Linked DNA regions of Novipirellula artificiosorum. The protein of the gene in region 2 binds, or shares a complex with, the protein of the main gene of each other region. Links are inferred from orthologs where the notes say so. Each region holds a gene or a part of one and is shown on either strand. Other genes may lie near its edges.

Region 1 (8,366 bases), on a different replicon or contig from region 2:
CCTTGACCTGAGCGCAGTACTGCGCACGCGGGATGATCTGCCGATCCAGATCAACAGCGAGTCCGTGTTCGGCAATGGTCAACCGTTGGAAGTCGAGGTCGGTTCGGGCAAGGGTCTTTTTTTAACCAACGCTTCCCAATCGACGCCTGAGCACAACTTTCTCGGGATTGAGATCCAGCAGAAGTGTGCCGAGCATGCAGCCGGTCGGTTGGCGAAAGCGAAGGTCGGGAATGCGATCATGGTCTGCGGCAATGCGGAGCCGTTGTTTGAGGAGCGAATCGCCGTGGGCACACTCGAAGCGGTTCATGTCTATTTTCCAGACCCGTGGTGGAAGAAGCGACAGCGCAAGCGCCGAGTGGTCAATGAGACGAGTATCGCGAATATTGCCAAGGCGATCAGACCGGGCGGTCGATTTCATTTTTGGACCGATGTGCTCGACTATTTCGAGCAAACGGTCGAAATGATCGCACAGATTGCACCGGAGCTGGGTGTGCCGATCCCCGAAGAGGAGACCGAAGCACAGCATGACCTGGATTATCATACGCACTTTGAACGCCGCAGCCGCAAGTACCGGATCCCCGTTTATCGAGTTCGTTACGAGAAACGGGGCTAGCGCATTTTTGTAAAGGATGTGGGAGCTAATCGGAACAGGGGGCAGCTACGAATAGCCAAATGGCCCGACGGGTGCTTCGCACGATCGGTACCTGACCCCTTTTCCTTCTGTGCGAGAAGCGGTTTCCTTCCTGAAAATGCGTTTGCAGCATCCCGAATCGTCGACCAGATGGTTCCGCAGCCAAACGCATCTCACGCGAGTTTCGCTGACGTCGCTGCTTAACGCTCGATCACGCGGAGGAAACAAAATCGGCTTGTCATGCCCGTCAATGCTGGCAACACGTATGATAGGGGGGTAGGATTCCTTCTTGCGCTTCGTTTTCGAGAGCGACCATGAGTTCCAACCTTGCGATACCTGGCGGACGGTTTCCCATCAGGTTGCTAACAGCTGGGGTCATTCTGACCGGCATCGTCCTCGCCTGGATATCCTGGGGCACCTATCGTTCCCACCAGATAACCAGAGAGGCGATGCAGCGGAACTTGCGAACAGAGCAATTACGTGGCGAGATCGTTCACCTTGACGAGGTCTTAACGATGGCCGCCCGGATGGCGGCGGCGACAGGTGACCCAGCGTGGGAAGACCGATATCGCCAATACGAACCGCAACTTCAAGCGGCGATCACGGAAGCGATTTCCCTAGCAACTCATAGCGATATCGATACCACTGCGGTGAAAACCGCAGCAGCCAATCGCAGGCTAGTGGAGATGGAAACCAGCGCTCTTGAGCTTGTGCGACAGAGTCATGCCGAGCAAGCACGGGCTCTCCTTTTCAGCAGCGAGTACGAGCGGCAGAAGCAAATCTATTCCGAAGGCATGACACGGTTTGCGAACCATCTCGATGCTTCCTCGACAGCGGTTTTCAACAAGGAGCAGCAACGGGCGTTTTGGAACATCACGCTTGCCACGGCCGTTTCCATCATCCTGCTTGCTGGATGGCTTTTTGTGTTGCGCAGAATGCAGCTCTGGCACACCACGCTACAGGAATCGCATGACGTATTGGAATCACGAGTTGAGGAACGCACGAGGGCATTGAGATCGAGTGAGATGAAATTCAGAACCCTCTTCGACTCCTCGCGCGACGCCATCATGATTCTAACGCCCCGCGAGGGTTTCTTAAGTGGAAACTCGGCGGCGATTGAGTTGTTCGGATGTGACGATGAAGAACATTTTGCGTCGAGTGCACCGAGCGATTTTTCACCCGAATACCAGCCGGACGGGACCCTTTCCACGGTGAAAGCGCAGCAAATGATGGCGATCGCTTTGGAAAAGGGTTCGCATCGCTTTGAATGGCTGCATCAACGACCCGCTGGAGATCCATTCGATGCAATGGTGCTGCTGACCAAGATGGAACTTGAGGGGAAAACCTACATCCAGGCTACGGTGCGCGACATCACCACAGACAAGCAGGCGGCTAAATTGCTGACTGCCGCCAAGGAGGCAGCGGAGGTTGCCAACCGGGCCAAGAGTGACTTCCTGGCCAGCATGAGCCATGAAATCCGCACGCCCATGAACGCCATCATTGGCATGACCGAACTGGTCCTCGATACCAAGCTTGATCCCTCGCAACATGAATACCTTGTCATGGTCCGGGAGTCTGCGGACTCGTTGCTGACGATCATCAACGATATCCTGGACTTTTCAAAAATCGAGGCGGGAAAGATCGATCTGGAACAGACCGTTTTTGGCCTTCGTGAACGGGTCGGCGACGTGATGAAGTCGCTCGCGTTGCGTGCGCACACCAAGGGACTTGAACTTGCATGGCGGATTGATCCTGACACGCCCGATGTTGTGATCGGAGATTCGATTCGGCTTGGCCAGATCATTCTCAATCTGGTTGGCAATGCCCTCAAGTTCACGGAGCGGGGCGAGATTGTGCTGCAGGTGAACTGTGATTCCCGATCCGAGAACGAGGCGGTGCTGCGGTTTTCGGTTCGTGATACCGGAATCGGAATTCCGAAAAACAAGCTCGGAATGATCTTTGATGCGTTTTCCCAAGCGGATATGTCGACGACCCGCAAGCATGGTGGAACTGGACTCGGGCTGGCAATTTCGTCCCGTTTGGTCGGCTTAATGGATGGACGCATCTGGGCGGAAAGCGAGATCGGCAAAGGCACAACCGTTTTCTTTACCGCCCGTTTTAAGCTGACGACCGGGAAGCCTCTTCATGCTCCAACATTCGAGCATACGGGTGTCAGCGAAGCACGCGTGATGATTGTCGATGACAACGCGACGAACCGAATCATTCTGGAAGAGATCACTCGGAATTGGGGAATGTTGCCTGTGGCCGTTGGAAGCGCGCAAGAAGCGATCGACCTTTTGCGTGAATCTCACCTGGCAGGCTCGTCATTCCCCTTGGTGCTGTCTGACTTGAACATGCCCGAGGTCGATGGAATCACATTGATCCAGTGGATTCGCAAAGATCCTCGCTTGGCGGGCACGCCCGTCATTGTCCTCACATCCGGGGTTCGTTCCGGGGATCAAGAACGTCTCGAAGAGCTTAAGATTGCCGCGCAATTGATGAAGCCTGTAAAACAATCGGAACTATTGGACGCGATCGAGAGATCGTTGGGAGTGGAGCAGTCTGGCGACGAACAACAAGAGACGTTGCCAAGCGAAGCGAGAGAGCCGTTGCCACCGCTAAAGGTCTTGCTCGCCGAAGACAGCCTGATGAACCAGAAGCTTGCGATCGGATTGATGGAGAAACATGGACATTCCATCGTGGTTGCCAACAACGGCAAACAGGCGATTGCCGCTTTGGCGGACGCGTCGTTTGATGTCGTGCTGATGGACGTGGAAATGCCCGAAATGGATGGCCTCGAGGCGACCGCGGTGATCCGCACCAAAGAACACCAGACGGGACAGCGCATACCGATCATCGCGATGACTGCCCACGCGATGAAAGGAGACCGCGAACGATGCCTCGAGGCAGGCATGGATGGCTATGTCCCCAAGCCGATCCGTCCTCAGTTGTTGTTTGACACCATTCGATCCGTCCTTGCTGGTCGCCGGCCGTGAATCAACGCGGTCAGTCGTTTGGCGGGTCGCCGATCTACGACGCGTCTGCGGTCCAACGGCTAACGGAGTCCGCGACTCCAAGCCACGAAATTTTCCAACGAACCAATAGCACTCGGCACTCACCAATTCAAGAACCGAGTCAACAATTCGATGCCTGGTTCCGTAAGAAAACTTTCTGGATGGAACTGCCAACCTTCCAACGGGAACTCGCGGTGGCGAACGCCCATGATTTGCCGCGTCCCGCCGGTGTCGGTCCATGCGCTGACCATCAACTCTGCTGGCAAGCTCTCCGGTTCAATCACTAGACTGTGGTAACGCGTCGCCACGAACGGATTCGGAAGATCCTCGAACAGCCCCTGATTGTCGTGAACGATCGCGTCCGTTTTTCCGTGCATCAACTCGGGTGCTCGAATGATTTTTCCGCCCAGTGCCTGGCCAATCGATTGATGCCCTAGGCAGACCCCCAACAGCGGCACGCGACCAGCAAATCGCTTGACACACTCGACACTGACACCCGCTTCGGTGGGTGTACAAGGGCCTGGCGAGATCAGCACGCGACTGGGATCGAGTGCTTCCAACGCATCGACCGACAATTCGTCGTTTCGAAAGACACGCACATCGACACTTGCGTCAATCTCGCCAAGTCGCTGGACCAAGTTGTAAGTGAACGAATCGTAGTTATCGACGACAATGACCATGCGGGGGTATCTCTCGGCGTACAGCGTGTCAATGGGTTTTCTGAAAAACAAAGGTGACGGAAACAAAAAGATTATTCTTTTTGGTCATCCGCGTAAACGCTCTTTAGCCACAAACGGTCAACTCGCTATAATACGGACGTTACGGCATGGCTGGGCGAGTGGAATAACGGCGAAATGCGATTCACACGTATCGACAGACGTTCGTGGCATTGGGTTCAGCAGGGCAAGAACTCGATTCTTTTCCTGCAAAATTCGTTTTCCGGCACCCCGTTCTTTTCGAAGCTTTTCTTTTTCTTGAAGAGTGGGGCGCGCCGGATCACAATTGGTCTTGACGCCAAAAGTTTATTTTCCATTCGTGCCTTTTTTATTGACGGAACTATACCGTGCTTTCGGTTCGCCCCAAAGTCGCCGAATTGGCGTTTCATGTTTTTAGCCGCTCGCTCCATCCGGAACTGTACACGCTGCATCAGCGCCGGAAGATCGAACGAAGTGAATACGAACTGCAAATCGACATCACCAATTGCGGCCATGTCGTCGCTTTCAACGGTGGCGGGATGCTGGTTTGCGAGGTGGCGACCAGTGCCCATCAACCCTTGCCGAAACGACGGTGCTTGCTGTCGCGTCCCTTGAAGGGAAGTCGGACCGAGCGGGTCGAGTGCCGTGGCGGCGTCCAGTACAAAACCCATTTCCAACTCGAGCCCGTTGCGCCGGATATGTTTTGGATGGTCCAGCAGCAACTTGGCGACGGACAAACCGAAGGCTTGCTGCACCGCTTTGATGCGAGCGGCCGGATGGCGCTCGGCGCAATCAGTTACGTGAACGTCGAAACACGTCGCAAAAGCGTTTTGATCCAAGCGATTCATACATTCCCCGATGACTATGCGATCGTGAAAGTGGAATCGCTGTTCTCGATCGGAGACTAGTGGCTTCCCGCTGCAAAACAGGGGTTTGATGCCCAAGCCTCTTCTTCGAACGCTCCTAAGTTGGAAGAGAACGCCAAATGCAAGAGTCCAATCTGTGGGGCCAGCGAAGTTCTTTTCAAGGGATCGCTTCGCGATTGATCGCGGTGATTGATCTGAAGGCATCCGTAGCGGTCCACGCGATCGCCGGCAATCGATTGCGGTACCAACCCGTCTGGCTTTGCGGGTCATCGCCAGGCGACCCGATCGCCTTGGCGGATCACTATCGAAAGGTTGGCGTCGGAGCTTTTTACATCGCGGATCTTGATGCCATCGTGGGTGGCGACATTCAGCTTGAGGTTTTGCACGAACTGCTCTTGACCATGGATGCGAACGCGCGCGTCATGCTGGATGCGGGGGTAGGGACCCACGACGGCCAGCGGCAATACGAGGCTTTGATTGCTCTCTCGGAGCAGCATCCATTGGTTTCGCTGATCGTTGCGACGGAATGTGCGACGGGCTTGGCCAACCTCGATCAATTCGTCCGAGAAATCGGTGCGGCCAAGGTGATCCTCGGTCTCGACTACCACGCGGGCCATTTTCTCGCGGGCGTCTCGAGCGAAACGGGGTGGCTCGATCACGCGAATCGGCTAGGGATCCGCCGCGCGGTCGTGCTCGATACGTCGGCGGTCGGCACTCGCTCAGGCCCGGTCGTTGTGGACACCTGTCGCCGCGTCGGTGCCCTCGTACCCGATTGGTCCATCACCGCCGGCGGAGGAATCCGCTCTGCGGATGACGCGAACACGCTGTTTGATGCCGGGTGTGACCACTGCTTGCTTGCCACAGCTTTATTGCCCCCGCGCGGAGTATCCGCTTGACACCAGGCATGTCATCGCTAAATTGTTAACAATCCAGTGGCTGCCATTCCTGATCGGAGCAAAAGTGTCTTCAGCACCTAAAACCATCCGCGAGCGGATTACGGGGCATATTCGAGACGAATTGGTTGCTGGCCGGTTTGCACCCGGTTCGACGCTGAGGGAAACCGAATTGGCCTCTCGGTTTGGCGTCAGCCGGGGTCCCATTCGCGATGCCTTTTTGCAACTCTCGCAGGAAGGGTTTTTGGCATACCAGGCGAACCGCGGGGTCACCGTTCGCCACCCCCCCGATCCAGATGATCGTGAGTTCATCACGTCGGTCAGGAAGCAGATGGAAACGCACGTCCTCAAAAAGGGACTGGCGAAGATCAGTGACGAGTCGATCAAGATCATTGAGTCAAAACTGGCGAATCTAAAAGACGCTTGCGACGCAGGTGACGTAGCCGCGGTGGCGCGAAGTGACATGGCATTTCACGAGTCGATCATGGTCGGCTGCGGTGGCGAAGATCTTGTGCCTGCATGGCGCCAGCTCTGCTCGCGGATGCTGCTGACCTACACGCGACTGGGCGGTTACGACCAAGCGCATGCCGAGCATGCAACGATCTTTGCCGCGATTCAGTCAAGACAAATTGCAGCCGCTTCGGCTGCATTGGTTGCCAATATCAAATAATCACACAGGCAAAAACATGGTTGAAGGAATTGTATGGGCGTTGTTCGCAGGGCTGATGCTCGGGTTGTATGCCCTGCCCGGTAAGTTCACGAAGAACTTCAAAGAAGAAAACACCTGGGGGCTGTTCTTCATGCTGACGATGTTTGTGGTTCCCACCATCGTCACCCTGTTGATGATGAAAGGCGTGGGTGCGATCTACGGTTCGGCAGAGGTCCGAGCGATCCTCCCTCAAATGGTCGTGACCAGTGTTTTATGGGGCATCGGTGTGATGATGTGGGGCAAAGCCATCCATCATATCGGTATGTCGCTTGGGTTTTCGGTGTTCATCGGAACGGTGATCTTAGTCGGGTCATTGATGCCCTTTTTCGTCGAAGGGCTTCCTGCGGCGAAGGTGTTTGCCACGATCCTGATTGGCCTGGCATTCGTATTGGTGGGAATCGTGGCGAACGGCAAAGCGGGGATGGCTCGAGAGAAAGACGATCGGGCCGCAAATGCGGACCAGGCAAACGTGGCTGATGGCGATCACGAAACCAAAAAGTCGATGGGTGCAGGACTGACGATTGCCGTCGTAGGCGGTTTGTTGGCAACGGGATTTAGTTTCGCCAACGCGGTCGGCCGTCCTCCGCTTCATGAGGCCAGCATGGCGCAAGGCAATCCGGAGTGGGTCACGGCGTTGGCGGTGATGTTCCCCATCTTTCTCAGTGGCGGTCTGATCATGGCTGGCTATTTTGCCTGGCAGTTGACTCAAAAGAAGGCATGGGGCTCGTTCAAGACATCCAGCTTTGGACGCAATTTCGTACTGATTTTCATGATGGCGTTCTTTCATTACGCCGCGTCCGCCGTCTTTGCCTATGCCGCCTTCAAACTCGGTGCGGTTGGCAACACCGTGGGCTATGCCATTTTCAACACGGCCTGCGTGGTCACGGCCATCGTCAGCGGCTTGGTCGTGGGAGAATGGAAAAATGCCTCTTCGAAGGCAAAGAACCTGCTCTACACGGGGCTTGGCTGTATGGTGATCGGCATCTTGATCATCGCGTTTGGGAATAAACTGGGGGCCGAATCCTCCGAGATTTCTCAGCAGCCTGAGACCGTTTCTCTTCAATCCCTGGATTCCCTCTCATGAAGATCAGCAAAGAAAGTTTCGGTCGTTTCGAAGGTAAAACCGTCGATCAGTTCACCTTGCAGAATGATCACGGCGTGACGGTCAAGATCGCCACGTATGGGGGCACCGTGACATCGATTGTCACGCCCGACAAGGAAGGCCAGTTATGCGATATCAGCTGTGGCTTTGATACGCTCGACGGCTACATGACCGATGCGTACAAAGCGAATTCTCCGTACTTCGGTTGTTTGGTGGGACGCTACGCCGGACGCATTAAGGATGGAGCGTTCCGCATCGAGGGTGCCGATTATCAACTCGCAACCAACGACGGCCCCAACCATCTGCATGGCGGCATCCGAGGGTTCGATAAGCAGGTTTGGGACATCGTGCGGACGTGGCAGCTTGCCGATGCCGTCGCGGTTGTGTTATCGCTCGACAGTCCCGATGGTGATGAATCCTATCCGGGAACGGTTAAGGTCAAGGTCGAGTATCAAC
Region 2 (8,374 bases):
CGGTTTCGCGACTCGCCCTGGTCGACTCGATTGCCCGGTCACGGATCGACAACCCACGTCCCTGGCTGGTCATGCTGCTCAACGATGACAATCGCGAAGTCCGACTAAGAACGGTGTCGGTCATTGCCCCGATGAACGATGCGGAACTCAACAAAGCGCTCCGGACGTGCCTCGAAACGGAACGTGATCCCATCGTCAACGCCCGCATCCGCAAGGTGTTGAAGTATCGATAGCCAAAGGCAAACGGTTCATCGCGCCGATGCCCCGCTGTGTCGAATGGACACGGGCGCTGTGTCGAATGGACACGGGCGCTGTGTCGAATGGACACTGGCCAGGAAACCTGCCGAGCGAGTCTGTGACCCAACGCCTCGAAGGTTCCCTGCGCCTTGCTGGTGACGCCTTGATTCGAAGCCTAGAAATCGGCCGAAAGGGTCTCTTTGCTGGCTCGCGTCCCCAAGGATCCCCACAATCCGTAAGGACTTGGTGAGCCGGGTGTCCTGTTCCCCGTGCCGTTCCAAACCACGGAACCGGACTCGCTGTTGCCCGCTTCGATCGACTCCGTGATGAACTTAACCGCGCCATCTCCCATCAGCACGTGAGCACCCCCTGGGTGTCGACTGCTGGCGCAATAGACCCCTTCGAACCAAGTGTTATCCTGGTTGCTACAAACCTCGCGATTCGGAGGCAGAATCGTCATGAATCCAGAGTGAATGGCATGCCCACACGCCCACTTGAATCCACGCTGTTGCTCGTTGGTTCCGGCAAGGTTTGCTGAGGTGTCCCAGTATCGCGGCCGCAGGGGATCAATAAACGGCTTACACATACTTGAGTTGTTTTGCAACTGTCCCTGTGCCCAAGCCGCTCGGGTGCTGATATCACGATCGCCCAAATCGGTACTGAACTCGCCAGCCATGATCGTATTGGAGAGCCCGTCAAGCACGTCACGAAACTTCATGTCCTCGCGAGTGACAAACATCCCCCGAAGTGTCTGACGCATACGGCCCATCCGAGTATTGTTGATCGATCCGTTTTGGTTTCGCCCGCCGTTGTTCTGAAACTGGATGGCATCCCCAAGACAGACTCCATAGTTGGTTCGTCCCTGAGCGGGAAAACCCACACCGGGGTCACTCGGGCAGCGGAGGGTCGGGATATTGGAGAGCCAAGGGTCATATTGATTCAAACCCTGTTGCGCCAAACTCATCTCGGGGTTGGGCCCCATCGGTTGGAAGAACAGACCCGCGGTTGGAATTTGAACCGCATACGGATTACTGATCTGCTCCCACAACGCTTGCTGTTCCACAAAAGGCATCAGCCCAACAAGTGCACTCAGGTTGTGCAAGTTATTGCCTTTGCCAGGCGCCGGGCCTGCGAGCCGAGATTCCGCGTTGGTGCCGACGAGATAAGTCCCGCCGCGCTTTTTGGGTAATTGCTTGAAGGCCGATTGATAGTTGTGGAACCCCAAACCCATTTGTTTGACGTTGTTGCTGCAGCTCATTCGCCTCGCAGCTTCGCGCGCCGCCTGAACGGCCGGCAACAGCAGGCCAACTAAGACCCCAATGATGGCAATGACTACCAAGAGCTCCACGAGTGTGAATGCTTGATTGCGTTTTCGGAACATGACTTGATCGACCTCACAAAAAGGAAAAGGAAAAAAGAAGAGAGTGAGTGTTTGGAAAGGTCTCGCTTATGGGGTTCATCGTCGAATCGTTCTTCGTTGAATCCTTTTGAAAAGGAAGCAGGAACACCGAGAGACAGCAACGGAACGGAAGCTCATTCATCCGTTTCATAACTATCCGTACCTTCATCGCCCTCATTGACTCGCGCTGCAATTTCGGGATTCTCATCGAGGTAACCTTCGAGGACCCCTGCTTCAGGAGCGGTCGGCTCATTGCTTGATGAACAACCCACCATCACGGCGACGAAACAACACAGACAAGCGGCCCCAAGGACGGCATGAAATAATTTCGTTGACATTGAACTCTCTTTCCGTGGCTTAAATTTAAAAAAACGAGTGAATACCGCCAAGTTTACAGGCATCGAACGCCCCATTGTTGGCAAAATATCGCAATGCCCTGAAAAAACACCGGTTTTTTTGGGTCCTTCTCACGGAGCGCCACCCCGAATCAAGAAGTCGTGCCGTTTTAAGTACTTGAACGATAAGCGTTTTCGGACCTCACGCTCCCTGTGGCGTGGCCCGATGGGAATGTGGCCCGATGGGAATGTGGCCCGATGGGAATGTGGCCCGATGGGAATGTGGCCCGATGGGAATGTGGCCCGATGAATCGATGTTAAGACGTATCGAAAAGTCGAGCGCGCGTTCGGGGCCCTCCCCCTCGCTGCGCTCGACCCCTCCCGCTGCGCGGGCAGGGGTGGTTGGATACCGAAACACTGTGTTAATCACAACTTAAAAACCGGACGACCTCCTTGCGGGAGGGGTGGTTTACCTCTCCTTTTGGGAGAGGTCGAGCGCAGCGAGGGAGAGGGTTTCTTGGCTCCCAATTGACTTGCTCCCTACGACCATTTTCGAATCGTTGATACTTTCCATCGGTCTCCAAACCCCCTCCGATTGGTCAGGCCAGGATGTGGGGGTGGCAGCAGCGTGATTGAGCCAAAAAGTCGGTCCGCAATCGGTGTACGAAGAGCCTCTAACCCCTTCCGCTTCGAAGGGCAGCGAATTCAGTGACACCCCGAAACCGCAAGAGCCTTTCTCACGGACGTGCCGGTGTTTGAGAAAGCGGCGTCAGTCAGCAAAGGCGAGCAGCACGGGGACGCCGATCAAAACGAGCGTTTGGAAAGCCATGATGAACCAATAAGGACCAGGCTTTTTGCTGCGGTAGACGAGTGACTTTTCGGTGGGCCAACCGGCAATTGCGATACCGGTCCAAAGCTGCAGAATGTACGTCAGAACGACGGAGAAACAAAGGCAAGCAGGCACAAGGTCAACGTCCATCGTTCTTCGCGGTTTCACTTGGAATTCGACTTTTCACTCGGCAGTCGACCTTCGCAATTGAGCGGATTCCTACGTTGCCATAAGTCGCTAGAAATAGTACCCCCACGAGGGCTCGAACCTCGGACAAACTGATTAAGAGTCAGTTGCTCTACCAACTGAGCTATAGGGGCGATCGTGGACGCCGCGAGAGACGCTTCACGCTTTCTTCGGGGGTGAATTCTAACAAGTTCGTGATTCGTGGCAATGGTCATTCGAAGCGACGGGCTTGTTCGTCGTCTTTCCTGCGGGCTTGCCGCGGCAAAGCCCGCAAAATCCCTTCTGCTTTGGCCCACGTTTCAGCCTCTTCGGCCTCCGGATGACTGCGTGCCGTGATTCCCCCACCCACAGGAATGAGCCAATGATCCTGCGTGGCGGTGATGGTGCGGATCAGGATGTTGAATTCCGCATCGCCACTACAGCTGATGTATCCCATCGATCCACAATACGGCCCGCGGCAGTGAGGCTCGAGTTGGGCAATCTTACGCATCGCCTCGATTTTGGGTGCCCCCGTGATGCTGCCGCCCGGAAAACAGGCCTTCAACAGATCGACAACGTTCTGATCGCTTCGCAATCGACCTTCGACAATCGAGACCAAGTGCTGCACAAACTTGTAGCGTTCCAATTGGCAGAGTTTGCGAACGCGAACACTCTCGTCGGTACAGACGCGTGACAGATCGTTTCTCATCAGATCGACGATCATGATATTCTCAGCCCGATCCTTCTCGCTTTGCAGCAACGAATCGCCAAGTGCCAGGTCGGTGGCAAGATCGCCTGTCCGTCGCACGGTCCCTTTGATCGGCCGCGTCTCGACGCAACCCTGATTCAGCTTGATGAAGAGCTCAGGCGAACTACTCAGTACTTCAAATCCCGCACCCTGGTAGTAGACGCTGTAGGGGGCTGGATTGGAGTCACGCAAACGCTGAAAAAGTGCTTGCGATGATATCGACGCTCGCTGCACCAACCGCTGGGCCAAATTGACCTGGAAGAAATCGCCTGCTCGAATTCGTTCGACGATTTCCGCAACAGCACTTCGGAACTGCTCGCTGCTGAAGTTACTCTGCAGTGAAGGTGCGACGGTGGGCGAGTTCGAAGGCCGTGGACGATCCGGCCGGTCCATCGCATTTTCGAGCATCGCCATCGCGTCTTCGAGCATTGCCATCACCTCGTCCGATCGTTCCACGGCTCGCTTGGATCGCAGGGAATCGTCATCGGTTTGCGTTGGATCCTCTGCGAAACCTTGGCTGATCAACCAAGAAACACCCCGATCATGGTCGGTCGCAATGACCCAATCGTAGAGACCCAATGAAATCGCGGGAGTCGGAAAATCGTTATGGGACGAAGCGCCAACGGCTTCTAACCAAGTTGCGGCTTCATAGCCAATCAGCCCCGCAATGCCTCCTTGCATCGGCGGCAGATCGATCGATCGATGCAATGGCAAGGATCGAACCCAACCCTGCAACGTTGGCCACGGGTCCGGGTCGCCAGGATAGGCAACGAGCGTTCGTAGCGGATCGGACATCAAAAAGGAGTATCGAGTGGATGGCGGATCCGAGCATCCCATCGCCGCTTCGCTAGGATTGGAATCGAACCAGAGACAACCCGGTCGTCGGGCAAAAAACGGAAAAACCATCCGAATCGAAAAATCGGCGGCTAATCGCCGAACGATCGGAAACGAGTGGTTTGCTGAAGACATGACGCTGGAAAGGGTTCGCGATGGTGACTTGAAACTTGTTTTCTTCGTATTTTGCGGGCCAGCAAGCGAGCACAGACCAGGAATTCTCGCATTTGGGCTCGATAAGCCAGTCTGATTTGATCAAAATGCCGTCAATGCAGAGAATAGGACGCTCCGTCCTTTGACACCAGGATCCCGGCAACGGCAGGATTCTGGACAACCGCCTTGAATCCGCTGCTCTGGACCTTATGCCTTTTACAGCCACCCACGTTGCTGCTGCGCTTCCGATCGCTTGGTTGTGCCGTTGGCGTTTGCCGTTTTCGGCGCTGGCGATTGGCTGTGTCGTGCCTGACATTCCGGTCTTCTACCCTCACCTGCTTAGTTACACGGCGACGCATTCCCTCGTCGGAATCTTGACGCACTGCACACCGATCGGAGTGGTGCTTTACTACTTGTATCAATCGTTGTTCAAGCAGCCGCTGTCGGATTTACTTCCCCGTTCGTTCTCGGAGCGTTTATGGCCATGGGTGAATCGCCCAATCAACTTTTCGCTGACCGCCATCATCAGCGTCCTTGTTTGCATCGCCTTGGGCTCGGCGACGCACGTGCTGTGGGATTCGTTTACCCACTATGGTCGATGGGGAGTGATGCAATTCCCATGGCTTAACAGCATCGCATTTCAAGTTGGGAACTTTCCGATCGCTTGGTACTCGGTCGTTCAGCACGCCAGTTCGCTGTTGTTGTTGCCGCCGATGTTACTCGGTTTCGTGTTGTGGGTTTTCGCTCAAACACCGGATACTCGGCAACGTGAACACTTCCAATTTCCACGGAGAGTCGCTTGGTCGGTGATCGCCGTCATTCTCGTCGGAATGGCGGTTCATTTTTGTTGGATTTACGACAGCATGCCACATGCAACCTTACTGCGAGTCGTCCGCGAGAGCATCCGCATCGGTGGCGCCGTGGTGATGCTGATCACGCTGCTCTACTGTTTTGCCATGCATATGGTTTGGTCGGCTCGACGGCGTCAAAGAGATCGAACACAAGCATCGTTGATCGCAGCAGGGGAACGCAGTTAGCGTGGTTCGGTTCCGCGTCGATCTCGATGGTGACTCGAACGCTTAATCCGGTGCAGATCTTCGGGCTTCGTCAAGATTCCCCAATCGAGAGCCTGATCTTGGTCGTATTGCTTGCCCAATTGCAAGGCAATCGTGGCCTTGGCCATCTCATAGCCGAGATAAAACGCGTGACTTGCATCAACATTGTCGGACTCCGATCGTGCCAACAACTGTTCAAAAACGGCAAAAGGATCCTCACCGGACAGATGCACTCCGGCAGACAACAAATGCAGCCGGTGGTCGTCAGCAAGAACACGGTAATGGTTGTCCTTCAAGGAAGTCGCGATGGATTCAATTGCCGCAAGGGAGAATGGCCGCAATTTCGCATCACGCAGCATCACCAATTCACGCAGCAGGTGCTTCGGAGGCACGCCGTTGTTGATGCTGAAATAGACCATTCGCCGAGCCACATCGCACTCACGCACCGCCGAACGTGCCCAATTGATGACTTGGGTTGTCAACACACTGCGGATCGCAAGTTCTTGACAGATTCCCAACAGTAAAAGATTGACACCTGCGGAGTCCACTTCCGTTAACTCCGTCAGATTACCAATCCCCATCATCATTTCGTACTCAGGATAGTCACGACGCGTTTCGGCATAACGCAGCAAGCTGGCGGCAAAGCCGCTTCCAATCGGTTCTAAAATCGGGTCCAAACGCATTGGCACACCCTGTTTCGACAAAAAATCAATGGTTTTTTCAAAACTTTTTTTGTCACTGGGTTGATCCGGAATCACGACCACCTCGACTCCCCAATCGACGGCATGCTCTCGATTCGATTCATTCACCGACAACACTAACGAGGCACCTCGTCGCGCCGCTTCGCTGGCTTCCCAAGCATCGGAAGTGTCCACCGAGACACGGATTCCTTCGTCGGCAATTCCCGCGATGTAGTCACCAATTGCGAGACAACGATTCGAAGGATCACAACCGAAATCGATCACATCGGCACCGTCGGCTTTCAATCGGATTGCTCGCGACACAACGTCTTGTCGTGACATTCGCGGAGCATGGTTGATTTCGGCAATGATTTGAATGTCGTAGTCCGTCAGCGCCGGTTCAAGACGTTGACCGCCGAAGACTTCCGCAAGGTCGCGACAATCTTTTGGCCCACAAACCACGCAAATTTGCACTTTTTCTTCCAACGCATCGCTTCCACAATCAAGGTAGCCCGGAACAATCACATGCGTGGTTTCGGTCGGCGGGTCGAGGTGGCGGAGCAACCAGCGCGGCGTCATCAACGCAGCAACCGTAATCGGCATGACTCCAATGCTGTACTTAAAACCGTGTTCTTTCGACAACGCTTGGGCGGTCTCGCGAACCAAATGCTCAGCCAGTTTCCCGGTGACGAAATGGTAGTGATGTTCCGATTTGGGTTGGATCGTTTTTTGCATGTTGATGAGGCGTTCGGTGATGTCACGACTCGCGAAGGTGGTTGGACAACGGTGGTGAATGAAGCGTTTGACGACATCCACGTCTTCGTGCCATGGGCGTTTGCTGCATCTTGTCTTTGCAGTTCACGCCCACGTCCACGTTGACTTGCGAATGACTTTGTCCGTATTGATGTCTTGACGTACGCGTCGAACGGCTTACAAATTGACGTAACGAGAGATTCGTCGATCAATGAAGAACACGAAGGATTCGTTGTCTTCATTGTCGTGGCCGGGATCTCTCGTTTTTTTGTGCGCGTGATTGCCGTTGCCAACGCGTCCTGCTTGATTGCCTGTCCCGCATGATTGCCCAATGTGTCGAGTCCCTTTTGTGTCCCTCGGTATTGTGTTTAGTGTAGCAGCGTGCTCATGAACCGTCCGCAGTCCCCCGAACCGCTCCGCATTGTTTGGGACGGTGAGTCGATGGTAGCGATTGAGAAGCCGGCGGGCGTTTTGACGCAGGCACCCAAGCACATCGATAGTGTCGAGCGTCGATTGCGAGAGCAATTGGCTGGCCGCAGCGATTATGTGGCGATGGTTCATCGGCTTGATCGAGGTGTCAGTGGCATCTTGCTGGTCGCGATTCGCAAACGTGTCGCGAGACTTCTAAGCGACCAGTTTGTCACTCGAAAGGTGCAAAAGAAATACCTTGCCGTTGTTTCGGGACGACCGGACCCAAGCGAACAGGTCTGGGTCGATTATCTCAGAAAAATTCCGAATGAAGCGAGGGCGGAGAGATGCGAGGCGATGGACCTGGACGCAAAGCGTGCAGAAACTCACATGCAGTGGGTCCGCGATTTTCCGGACCATGACTGCTCGCTGCTGCGGTTGACCCCCGTGACCGGGCGGATGCACCAATTGAGAGTTCAAGCGGCAAAACGCGGCCACCCGATCTTGGGTGATCTTACCTATGGTGGCCACGTCAATCCTGCGGTGCACGAATCTCTCCCAGCCGATAGAATTCTGCTGCACGCAGAAGCCATCTCGTTCCACGATCCAAGGAACGGGGCACGAATTACGGTTGAATGCCCGTTAGAAATTCCAACATTTCTCGGTTAGCCCTGCTATGCAACCTCCACTCCGCATCGGCGCTGTTTCCTACCTGAACACCAAACCCCTGGTCCACGGTCTCCGTGAGCGTTTGGGACACCGTGCTACGTTGTCGTTT

The links.
Region 1: the proteins of Poly41_RS18710 (region 2) and Poly41_RS13670 are in contact, whole or in part, in a solved structure (PDB 8RP0), measured with the Escherichia coli proteins. The link is inferred for Novipirellula artificiosorum from one-to-one orthologs.

Annotation. Positions count from the first base shown.
Region 1 is NZ_SJPV01000004.1:310,116-318,481, reverse strand. What follows is about bases 2,537-5,496. They hold Poly41_RS13670 (anthranilate synthase component II), read right to left. Parts: upstream 4,326-5,496; coding sequence 3,747-4,325; downstream 2,537-3,746. Other genes in these bases: Poly41_RS13660 (HisA/HisF-related TIM barrel protein), read left to right, coding at 5,326-5,496; Poly41_RS13665 (DUF2617 family protein), read left to right, coding at 4,709-5,248; Poly41_RS13675 (hybrid sensor histidine kinase/response regulator), read left to right, coding at 2,537-3,627. In the rest of the region: tRNA (guanosine(46)-N7)-methyltransferase TrmB, read left to right, coding at 1-613; more of Poly41_RS13675, read left to right, coding at 946-2,536; more of Poly41_RS13660, read left to right, coding at 5,497-6,102; Poly41_RS13655 (GntR family transcriptional regulator), read left to right, coding at 6,167-6,769; Poly41_RS13650 (L-rhamnose/proton symporter RhaT), read left to right, coding at 6,786-7,892; Poly41_RS13645 (aldose epimerase family protein), read left to right, coding at 7,889-8,366. UniProt on the Escherichia coli protein: Part of a heterodimeric complex that catalyzes the two-step biosynthesis of 4-amino-4-deoxychorismate (ADC), a precursor of p-aminobenzoate (PABA) and tetrahydrofolate.
Region 2 is NZ_SJPV01000006.1:484,787-493,160, reverse strand. What follows is about bases 2,441-5,408. They hold Poly41_RS18710 (anthranilate synthase component I family protein), read right to left. Parts: upstream 4,683-5,408; coding sequence 3,198-4,682; downstream 2,441-3,197. Other genes in these bases: Poly41_RS18705 (DUF4184 family protein), read left to right, coding at 4,910-5,408; Poly41_RS18720 (hypothetical protein), read right to left, coding at 2,741-2,950. Outside these bases: Poly41_RS18740 (HEAT repeat domain-containing protein), read left to right, coding at 1-233; Poly41_RS18735 (DUF1559 family PulG-like putative transporter), read right to left, coding at 413-1,618; Poly41_RS18730 (hypothetical protein), read right to left, coding at 1,771-1,974; more of Poly41_RS18705, read left to right, coding at 5,409-5,737; Poly41_RS18700 (DUF6513 domain-containing protein), read right to left, coding at 5,734-7,170; Poly41_RS18695 (RluA family pseudouridine synthase), read left to right, coding at 7,576-8,265; Poly41_RS18690 (menaquinone biosynthetic enzyme MqnA/MqnD family protein), read left to right, coding at 8,273-8,374. UniProt on the Escherichia coli protein: Part of a heterodimeric complex that catalyzes the two-step biosynthesis of 4-amino-4-deoxychorismate (ADC), a precursor of p-aminobenzoate (PABA) and tetrahydrofolate.